2 regions of the Hippea sp. KM1 genome follow, and region 1 is predicted to be linked to the other one. Evidence: riboswitches for the same ligand, from Rfam matches in the RefSeq annotation. Region 1 holds a riboswitch; the other holds the start of a gene.
What was found. A riboswitch is a leader RNA that binds a small molecule or an ion and turns the genes downstream of it on or off. The one in region 1 is predicted to bind molybdenum cofactor.
Positions count from the first base shown of each region.

Region 2: it holds a riboswitch for molybdenum cofactor, as region 1 does, so the genes downstream of both, D891_RS0103660 (Rossmann-like domain-containing protein) here and modA (molybdate ABC transporter substrate-binding protein) in region 1, are expected to answer to the same signal.

Region 1 is NZ_JAFP01000001.1:1,494,588-1,499,815, reverse strand. It holds gene hypF (carbamoyltransferase HypF) at 1-695, opposite strand, end outside; gene D891_RS0107610 (class I SAM-dependent rRNA methyltransferase) at 695-1,834, opposite strand; gene cobU (bifunctional adenosylcobinamide kinase/adenosylcobinamide-phosphate guanylyltransferase) at 1,886-2,383, shown strand; gene modA (molybdate ABC transporter substrate-binding protein) at 2,380-3,114, opposite strand; gene modA (molybdate ABC transporter substrate-binding protein) at 3,111-3,851, opposite strand; molybdenum cofactor riboswitch at 3,899-4,018, opposite strand; gene D891_RS0107590 (proton-conducting transporter transmembrane domain-containing protein) at 4,049-5,228, opposite strand, start outside.
Region 2 is NZ_JAFP01000001.1:721,320-726,547, forward strand. It holds gene acs (acetate--CoA ligase) at 1-1,153, shown strand, start outside; molybdenum cofactor riboswitch at 1,216-1,344, shown strand; gene D891_RS0103660 (Rossmann-like domain-containing protein) at 1,381-2,139, shown strand; gene D891_RS09445 (ABC transporter ATP-binding protein) at 2,139-3,197, shown strand; gene D891_RS0103670 (molybdate ABC transporter permease subunit) at 3,194-3,961, shown strand; gene D891_RS0103675 (potassium channel family protein) at 3,951-5,228, opposite strand, start outside.

The DNA of each region.
Region 1 (5,228 bases):
GCATTCTCATTCAAAGCATCGCAGTATAGGTGGTATCCGCCGATGCCCTTAACTAAAGCCAGTCCACCTTCTGATAGAACCTCCGATAGTTTTCTTATCGCCTCGATCCCTTTTGCTATAACCCTTTTTTGTTTTATGAGGAAGTAATCCGGGCCGCAGTCGTTGCAACATATGGGTTGGGCGTGGAATCGCCTGTTATGTGGTGAGTTATACTCCTCTTTACAGCTTTGGCACATGGTAAAATGCTTCATTGTGGTTTTTTCTCTATCATACGGGGCGCCTGTGATTATAGAAAACCTTGCCCCGCAGTTGGTGCAGTTTATGAAGGGGTGGAGGAATCTTCTGTTTTTCTCATCAAGCAACTCCTTGGCGCACTCATCGCATATGCCCAAATCCGGTGGTATGGACGGTGTTGTGTTATTGCTTGAGCTCTCCTTAATAGAAAAATCCTTAAATGCCCTCTTGGTGATTGCAAATTCCTCTGTGTGGATGGAGTCGATTCTGGCGTTTTCCGGCTTGTTGGCTTTTATCAGTTGTTCGATTTTCTCTTTTGTGGTTGGGCATTCTAAGTATATCTCCACAAAATCGGAGTTGTTTCTTACCCATCCTGAACAGTTTTTAAACAGCCTGTATATGAAAGGCCTAAAGCCCACCGATTGGACTATGCCCTCGATTCTTATCTTAAATGCCTTCATCATGTCTTTTTCAAAAGCAGTCCTGTTAGATACAGCGATGATGGGATGTTTAGTATATAGGGGTGGTCTTTGGCCTGTTTTAGGAATTCCACAACCTCGAGTTTACAGCCTGAGGCGATACTGGATGATAAAGACAGATTTAGCAACTCCTTAAAACCGATGGAGTTTGAGCAACTAAATACGGCAATATGTCCGTTTTCTTTCACTAAATTTAGGCTGTTTGTTATAAGGTATTTTAGACCCTTAAACGCCCCCTTTACTGCGTGTCTGTTTTTTGCAAAGGCCGGTGGGTCGATGATTATCATATCGTATGTCTCTGTTTCGTTTTTTAAAAAATCAAATACATCACCGTTTATGATTTGGTAATTTTTTACTCCGTTTAGGGAGCAGTTGGTTTTAATCCTTTGACAGGCATCGGCTGAGATCTCAACGAATTTGACGAATTCTGGGTTTAGATAGATGCCAAAGCCGCCCGAATGGGCAAATAGATCCAAAACCCTATCTGCCTTGTATTGGCTAACCTTTAGTCTGTTATCCCTCTGGTCTAAAAAGAAACCGCTTTTTTGGGATTGCTTGAGGTTTGTTATGAATCTTCTGCCGTTTTCCTCAACAATAAACTCATCATCTATCTGTCCATACACGGTTTGGCTTTCTATTGCAAGCCCCTCTTTTTCCCTTATCGGGTTGTCTTTTTTATAGATGCCCTTTGGCTTAATAAGCTCAACGAGCGTTTCGATTATTTTGTCTTTTAACCTGTCGACGCCCGCAGAATCAAACGATACAACGAGGTTGTCTGCGTATCTATCCACAACAAGACCGCTTAATCCGTCAGCATCGGAGTGAAACAGCCTTAGGGAATTTGTGTTCTTTATATGGCTTCTCCTTTTTATGGCGCTTTCTATTCTAAGCCTGATAAAATCCCCGTTTATATCTTCGTTTGCAAAACTCAAGATCCTTGCTGTTATCTTGCTTAAAGGGTTAACAAAGGCCAAAGCAACAGGGTTGCCTTTGTATGTTAGCTTGCATATCTGGCCTTTTTCAATACCGTTGGGCAGTCTTTCTATCTCTTTGTTGTATATCCAAACCAGGCGGTTTTTTATCTTTCTAAAACCGTTAGCGTTTAAAGCGACCTCTTTCACTGCTTGTAATTCTAAGTTTTTTAAAATATAATTCAAGCACTTGGAGGTGCTATGGCAATAACCCTGATCACAGGCGGTGTAAAATCCGGCAAAAGCAGATACGCTTTGGAGCTCTCTTTGGGTTATAAACATCGATTGTTTGTTGCAACGGCTGAAGCCTTTGACGATGAGATGAAAAGAAGAATAGAAAAGCATAAGCGGGAAAGGGGTAATCTCTTTAAGACAAAAGAGGAGCCTGTCTATTTGGCCGATGTTTTAAACAAAGCAGACGGCTTTGATGTCTGTTTGATAGATTGTCTAACTGTTTGGGTCTCAAACCTGTTGTTTTACAAAAAAGAGAATCAGATTGAGCTGTTCTTGAAAGCATTAGAAGCTGCCTCTTTTGATGTTATTGTTGTTTCAAATGAGGTGGGTTTGGGTATTATGCCTGACAATGCACTATCACGGCGGTATATGGACTTGCTTGGTGAGTTGAATCAAAGAGTGGCCGCCATGTCGGAGAGGTTTGTTTTTATGGTTAGCGGCCAGCCTTTGAATATCAAACCTTAATGTATAACATCAAAGCCAAATTGGGTGTATATGTTGAGATGGTTTAGTATAAAATTATACAACTCATTTTGCGCTTTTTTGTTTTTGGTAAAGGATATTTTGGCTATATAACCTTTCTTTATTTGGTTGAATTCTTTAGGTATTTCTACATAATCAAATCCGTTTATTTTAGCTGTGGATTTGAATACAAGCCCAGCATCAACCGTATTCTGCTTGAGGTAATTTATAATTTGAGAGATGTTTATGGCCTCAACTTTCACATTACTTTTAAGCTTTGATGCCATCTCAATAGGGAGTTTATTTAATATGTGAAAATAGGTTTTACCCAAAGCCATAGTTTTTGGGTTGCCTGCCGCTATTTTTATATTGTCTTTAAATAGGTCCTTAAAGTTCTTTATCTTCTGCTTGCCCTTTTGCGATAACCCCATAACAGGAGTTAGTCTGATAAATCTTTCGAACCCCAGAACCAGACCCTTTTTTTGGGCTATTTTAAAGAACTTTGGGTCGATGCATGTGTATATATCACCCTTCTTTGATAGAATCATCTGCTGCAATACCTGTCCTGTCCCGCCGTTTATTAATATAACTTTGTCTTTATGGGTTTTGTTGAATAGTTTGGCTATTTTTTGTGATGGTTTTTTAATAGCTGCTGACGAGAACCAGTATAACTGATAAGAGAAAGCAGTTCTCGCAAATAAAGTAAGTATAAAAACAATAAATGCTTTTCTCATTTTATCACCTCGAACCCAAATTTTTTATAAACATAGAGATGTTTTAATATAAAATTATACAACTCCTCTTGAGCTTTTTTGTTTTTTGAGTATGAAACCAAAGCCACATAGCCGTATCGATTTACATTGTATCTTTGCGGTATGGTTATATATTTTAGATGAGTGTTTTTTATTAAGGCTTTATCCAAAACAATACCTGCATCCACAACGCCCTCTTTAACATATCCCACTATTTGAAATACATTTAGGCATCTGACTGCTATGTTTTTTTGAATCTTGCTGGCCATTTTAGAGGGGAGCTTTGAGATTATCTGTTTAAATGTTTTACCCAAGCACATGGCCCTGGGATTTCCCCCTGCTATTCTTATGTCGTCTTTTGCAAGATCGTAGAAGCTTTTTATCTTTTTCTCTCCGTCTTTGGATAAAAGAAATATTGGTGTTAATTTGAGTATCTTTTTGTATCCCGATATGGCCCTAAACCGTTGTGCTTTCTTTAGAAAATCCACATCAACAAGCGTATATATATCGCCCCTTTTTGATTGTATTATCTGGTTTAGAACCTGACCTGAGCCTCCGGCGATGATTACCACTTTGTTTTTGTGGGTTTTGTTGAATGCTTTTGCTATTACTTGAGCCGGTTTTTTTATACCTGCTCCGGTGAACCAATAAAGCGTTTGTGCGAAAGAGGTAAAAGAAAAAGATAGAATAAACACCGATACCCATACAAAATAACGCATGTCAAACCTCCTATAAAAAATATGTAAATGGCTTAAAATAGAGAATGGTTGTGCATAAACACCTTCCTTTCCAAACACGGGAGGCGTAAGCGTTTCCACTTACACCCTATCGGCCAGCCTCCATAGCTAAAGGCCTTAGGAGGTTAGGCTCGGAAAGTTTTCTCAAAGCTTACAAAATAAGAATCAAAAATGCAAATCTAAATTGCGCTAAACACAACAATGGTTATTATAAACATGATGAGTATATACGATACATAGAAAGAAACCTTACCGTTCATAATTATATGGCTTATTGTATATGTTGTCTTTTTGGTGAGTCTTGAAAGCCGTTGATATACAGAGTCGAATACATCTGCCACCACAACAAAGGCTTCGTTGTTTTGTTTTATCTCTTTCATGTTATAGATAAAGCGCAGTATGTATTCAAGTATGAACGAAAATGCGTTGGCTGTGAAGTATTCCTCCTCTTTTAGATGCAATCCGCCGTTCCAAGATACAACCCTTTTTGTGGTCTTTTTGTTTTTTGTATAGATGGCAAAGGGCACGATAAATAAGACCAGGATTACAATAAGCAGAAATGCCGGCGACACAACGCCAAAGATGGGTTTCGCACTTAAAATTAACCACCCTTCTGGAACACCCAATAGCCCACCGACAAACTGTGGATAACCTATATGGATAAACCACACGGGCGCAAGGACTCCAAGCCCGATAAGCAAGATGATTAGTATTAGTTGGGATATGTGCATGGCAAATACAGGCATGTTTATGGCTTTCTTGTTGTGGTGATACCCGAGAGCTGAATACCCTATGAGTTTTATCATGGAGAATGAAGCAAATCCCATGGCAAGCGCCATCAGCACACCCGCCGTCGAGCTTGCTATTCTATCGAGAATGCTTGTGAATTGATAGGACTGAAACACCGCCTCAAGCAGCATCCATTCTGCAACATAACCCAGAAACAACGGAAATCCTCCAAAGGAAAGCCCCGATGTTAAGATACCTAAAGCCGGTATCTTGCCCACGCTTTTATAGATTCCCCTTACCCCGTCTATGGTTTCCTCCTGCAGTCTTTCCTTCGCCTCACCTATAGATAGAAACATCAGTGTTTTTGCTATACTGTGGGATAGGGCAATTACTATAGCTCCCAAGAAGGCAAACTCATGCAGGGTTGACTTTAAAGAGAATGAGTAAGCTATAGCGGATAGTCCAAGAAGGGCCAAGATCATACCGTTGTTCTCGATTGTTGAATAAGCCGGCAATACATTCAACTCCCTCGATGATGCTGCCCCTATGGCGCCCCAGAAAGCCGATATGCTGCCCAAAACTATGGCTGCAATCCCCCAGCCGTGTGTGTATCCGATTATTTGCATAACC
Region 2 (5,228 bases), 770 kb from region 1:
TCTGTTGTGGACTATGCTCACGATGAAGTGGGTATTCGACATAAAGGATGAGGATACTTTCTGGTGCACGGCCGATATTGGCTGGATTACAGGGCACTCTTACGGAGTTTATGGGCCTTTGGCTATGGGTGCCACGACCGTTATGTATGAGGGTGTCCCAACATATCCGACACCTGCAAAGTGGTGGGAGCTTGTGGAGAAGCACTCAATAAACATACTCTATACAGCACCGACGGCCATCAGGGCATTGATGAGGTTGGGCAACGAGTGGGTGTTGAAGCACGATCTATCGTCGTTGAGACTGCTCGGCACTGTGGGTGAGCCGATAAACCCCGAGGCATGGGTGTGGTATTATCAAACCGTTGGCAACGAAAGGGCCCCCATCGTGGATACATGGTGGCAGACAGAGACCGGCGGCCACATGATTACAACTGTGCCAGGGGCTCAGCCTGCAAAGCCCGGTTCAGCCGGTATGCCTCTGCCCGGTATATTTGCAGAGGTTGTTGATATGGAGGGTAATCCTATAAGGGATGCGGATAAAGGAGGCCTGTTGGTTATCACAAAGCCGTGGCCCTCTATGTTGAGAACAGTATGGGGCGATGATAATAGGTTTATAGAGACATATTGGAAGAAGTTTAAGGATAAGGGTTATTACTTTGCAGGCGATGGAGCAAGGAAGGATAGCGATGGCTATTTCTGGATCATGGGAAGGGTCGATGATGTCTTGAATGTCTCAGGCCACAGGATCGGAACGATGGAGGTTGAGAGTGCCCTTGTATCGCACAGGTATGTGGCCGAGGCCGCTGTTGTTGGAAGGCCGGATGAGATTACCGGCGAGGCCATTGTGGCGTTCGTGGTGCTTAAGGACGGTGTCGACAGGACGCATCACGACGAGCTTGTGAGGGAATTGAGGGAGCATGTCCAGAAGGAGATTGGCCCTATCGCAAAACCGCAGGAGATAATCTTTACAGATACATTACCAAAGACACGCTCCGGGAAGATCATGAGGAGGCTGCTTAAGGATATAGCAGCTGGCAAGAAGATCAATCAAGATATATCCACTTTAGAGGATGCCTCTGTCTTGGATAAGCTTACCGAGCTTAGGGAGAAGCTTGAAGAGGAGATGAATAAGAACGGGGATTCAAAGAAGTAAACACCCAAAAAGCCGGCTGCCCAAGCCGGCCCTTTTCTTGACTTTATCCTTAAAATTTAATAAAAAATAGCCATCTCCGAGCGGTTAAACCTAAGGGCATTGTTTGGCCGCCTATGGTTTTTCCGCCGATAGGGTGTAAGTGGAAACGCTTGCGCCTCCCGTATTTGGAAAGGAGGTATTTTGTTCACTTTTCTATTTTTCCTTAGAGACATAAAAGGGGGCTTATAATGGGTGTATTGCAGACGGCTGTGGAGAGGTTTGTGCAGATTGTCAAGGATAAGGGTTTGCTCGATGAATATGTGAAGATAAAGATGAGGCCATTGAAGCCAGAAGAGGCTATAGGTAAACCCTCCAGGGATGATTATCCCCTGCTTAAGGGCAAGGAGGTGTTGGTTGAGGCGACATTCCTCAACTCAAAGGGGCAGGCCTTTACCGATGAACCCAGCGATTTTGAAGGCACTATAGAGGATGTCATATCGCTTCCGTTGGATAGAAGCAGGAATAGGGCTGTGGTTGTTGCAAGTATCAACGCCGTCTTGAGACACTTGGATATGACATGGGGGACGGTTCATTGCAAGGATACCGAGCCTGAGGAGTGCGCAGAGGAGATGATGGAGCGCTTTTTTAGAAGGTGGGGTGAAAACACCACATTGGGTCTTGTGGGGCTGCAGCCTGCGCTTGCAGAGGCCGCCATACGGGTCTTTGGCAAGGATAATGTGCTCATATCCGATATGGATGAGGATAATATCGGTAAGAAATTCGAGGGTGTTGAGATATTGGACGGCAGGATACATTCCATTGAGGTTGTTGAGAGGAGCTTTTTGGGCTTGATTACAGGCTCTTCTGTTGTAAACGGAACGATAGATGGGCTTTTGGAGGCATCAAAGAGGAACAATAAAAATAGAATCGTTATATTTTACGGGACGACCATTGCAGGAGTGGCTTCCCTTCTAAACCTAAACAGACTCTGCTTCAAAGCCCATTGATGATAAAGATAGAGATAAAAAAGCGCTTTGAGAAGCTCCATATAGATGTTTGCATGGAGTTTAAGGGGCTGAAGAATGTAATCTTTGGCCCATCTGGAAGCGGTAAATCCTCTATTCTGAAGATGATAGCCGGCTTTTACGATCCGGATGATGGCGTTATTGCATTGAAAGGGGAGAAGCTTTTTGATAAGAGGGAGGGTTTATCTATTCCTGTGCATAAAAGGGGCATCGGTTATGTGCCGCAGGAATATACGCTCTTTCCCCATCTAAATGTTATGGAAAACCTATTGTATCCTGCAAGGGTTAAGGGTATTGAGGTTGATAGGGGGCTTTTTGATGCCCTTATTGAAAAATCCAACATAAAAGAGCATCTGTATTCGTATCCTCATCAGCTAAGCGGTGGTCAGAAGCAGAGGGTTGCCATAATCAGGGCTATCCTGTCTAAGCCGAAGCTGCTTCTGCTTGATGAGCCCTTTAGCGCCCTGGATAGGCCTGTTGCTGAGGAGTTGGGCTATTTCCTTATAAGGATTATAGACGAGATAGGTTTGCCATCCATATTCGTTAGCCATAATCTGGAGGAGGCCTTTATGTTTGCCCAACAGATGGCCTTCATTAAGGATGGCAGGGTTTTAGAGTTATCCGATAAGCTTGATGTGTTTTTAAGACCCAGATGTGTTGAGACGGCTATAGCTGTGGGTTTTAGAAACATCTTTAAGGCCGATGAGTGCACAAGTGGCAGGGTTAGGATAGGTGAATTCTGGTTTGATATAGAGGATGGATGCTCGGAGTTTTTCTGCATTAGGCCAGATGAGATAATAATTTTGAGGGACGATGTGGATACATCGGATAAGGAGAATAGGATAGAGGCAGAGATACTATCCATCACCTGCATGGGTGGGTTCAGTGTGGTTAGATTGAAAAGCAAGGGTCTTTTTTTTATTGTCCATTTACCGAACCATGCTGCCGGTAAGATGGACCTAAAAAGCAAAAAGAGGGTTTTTGTATCGCTAAAAAAGGATAGCTTAATTGGGTGTTCATCCTGCGAGGGGGACAGATGAAGCTAACCAGAATTGCCCTTATACCGCTTGGTTTGCTTGTTCTGTTTTTGACCGTTCTTCTTGTGTATGGATTCTGGGATGTGTCTGTGGATGAATTGTTCGGGCTTTTTAGGGATGGTGAGTTTATCTCTGCCGTTGTTTTTGGGCTTGAGACTTCGCTTTTTTCTGTGTTTCTCTCTGCCGTTTTGGGTATACCCACCGGGTTTTTCCTTGCCAGGAATATTGGATGGGTGTCCAAGCTGGCCGATGTGATTTTTGATGTGCCTTTGGTTATCCCGCCTTTGGTTGTCGGCGCCCTCCTGCTAAATCTATTCAATAGTCCCTTGATAGGGAAGGTCTATTCGTTTGTCTTTACCTTCTGGGGTGCTGCTATTGCACAGTTTTTCATCTCTTTTCCCTTTACGGTTAAGGCCTCTAAATCGGCTTTTGAGCTTATACCGCCTGTATATGAGAGGATAGCCATGACGCTTGGGGCATCGCCTTTTAGGTCTTTTTTTGATACCACATTCAGGCTGTCGTTTTATGGCATATTCAGCGGCTTGATTTTAAGCTGGCTCAGGAGTCTTGGTGAGTTTGGTGCCACGCTGCTTGTTGGCGGCGGGATAGCATACAAGACTGAAAACATACCCATCAATATCTATTTGAAGATTGCAGAAGGCAACTTCAAGAGTGGTTTTGCAGCCAGCCTGCTTGTTGTGGTCTTTGCGATGGTGTGTGTTTTGATAATCAGGTTTATTTTTTCAAGCAAGAGGCCTAAGATATAGCCTTCTCAAACCTTTCCATATCCTCCTTTGTTCCAACGCATATAAGGGTTGAACCGACATCGATTATATCCTCTGCTTTCGGGTTGAAGCGGGTAGATTTGTCCTTACCAACCATGGCGATGATTATGAGGTTGTATCTGCTTCTGATATCCGTTTCTTTTATCTTCTTGCCGGCATAGGGTGAGTCCTTTGTTATGTAAAACTCACCCATCTCTATGGTTTTGTCGGATTGCATGACGATGGATACCAGCTCTGCGGTTTTTGGTGATATGAGCATTCTGGAGATGTCGTATCCGCTGGATTGGTATGGCGAGATGGTTTTTGCACCCAATTTTACAAACTTCTTTACCGAATCCTCAGAGTTGGCTCTGGCAACGGCCAGGATGTCTTTGTTTTCATCCTTTGCTGTAATCAGTGTGTATATGTTATCTGCATCTGAATCCATAACAAGGGCTATACCCTGAGCCTGTTTTACCCTCGCTTTTTTTAGGATCTCCTCATCCGTTGCGCTGCCTGTTATGACCAGATAGCCGTTTTCTATCGCCTCCCTTGCCGCCTCCTGGTTTTCCTCGATTACGACAAACGGCTTCTTGAAACGCTCCATCTCCTTGGCCACAACCTTGCCAACCCTGCCGTATCCGCAGATGATAAAGTGGTTTGAGAGTTTTTCTATCTTCCTTTCCATGATCTCCTCCGTATTGAGCTTGAGTTTTAGTATTCTATCGGTAAAGGCGCTTGAGATTATACCTGTTAGGAGTGCGATGCCAGAAATGCCCATTACCATCAAGAATGAGGCAATCGTTCTTCCTATTGGGGTGATGGGTGTGATATCTCCATAGCCCACCGTTGTAAATGTTACTATACTCCACCAAATGGCGTCGAATAGGTTTTGTATGTGGGGGTTTTTATGCCCCTCTGCTATCAACATAACTATGGATGAGCCGGTGATTACAAAGAAGAATATGACGAAAACTATGGATATCTCAAAGGTCTTCTCCTTTAGGCCTTCGGCCAACTCCTGCACGCTCTTGCTGAAGCTTGCACCCTTAAATATCCTTGCTATCAGGACGGCGATTCTATATGGGTATGGGAGGTATCCGTAAGGAACCATCGATAGGAGGTTTATCAGGGTGCCCGGTGATACGGCATAGGCTATTATGCATCTGATCCTTGATGCGGCTGTGTTTTTGGGTGTTAATATCTTAGGGAAGCCCAGACCGGTTGGTTCGTTTTTTGTGTTTAGCCGTTCAAGGAAGAGGATCGTTCT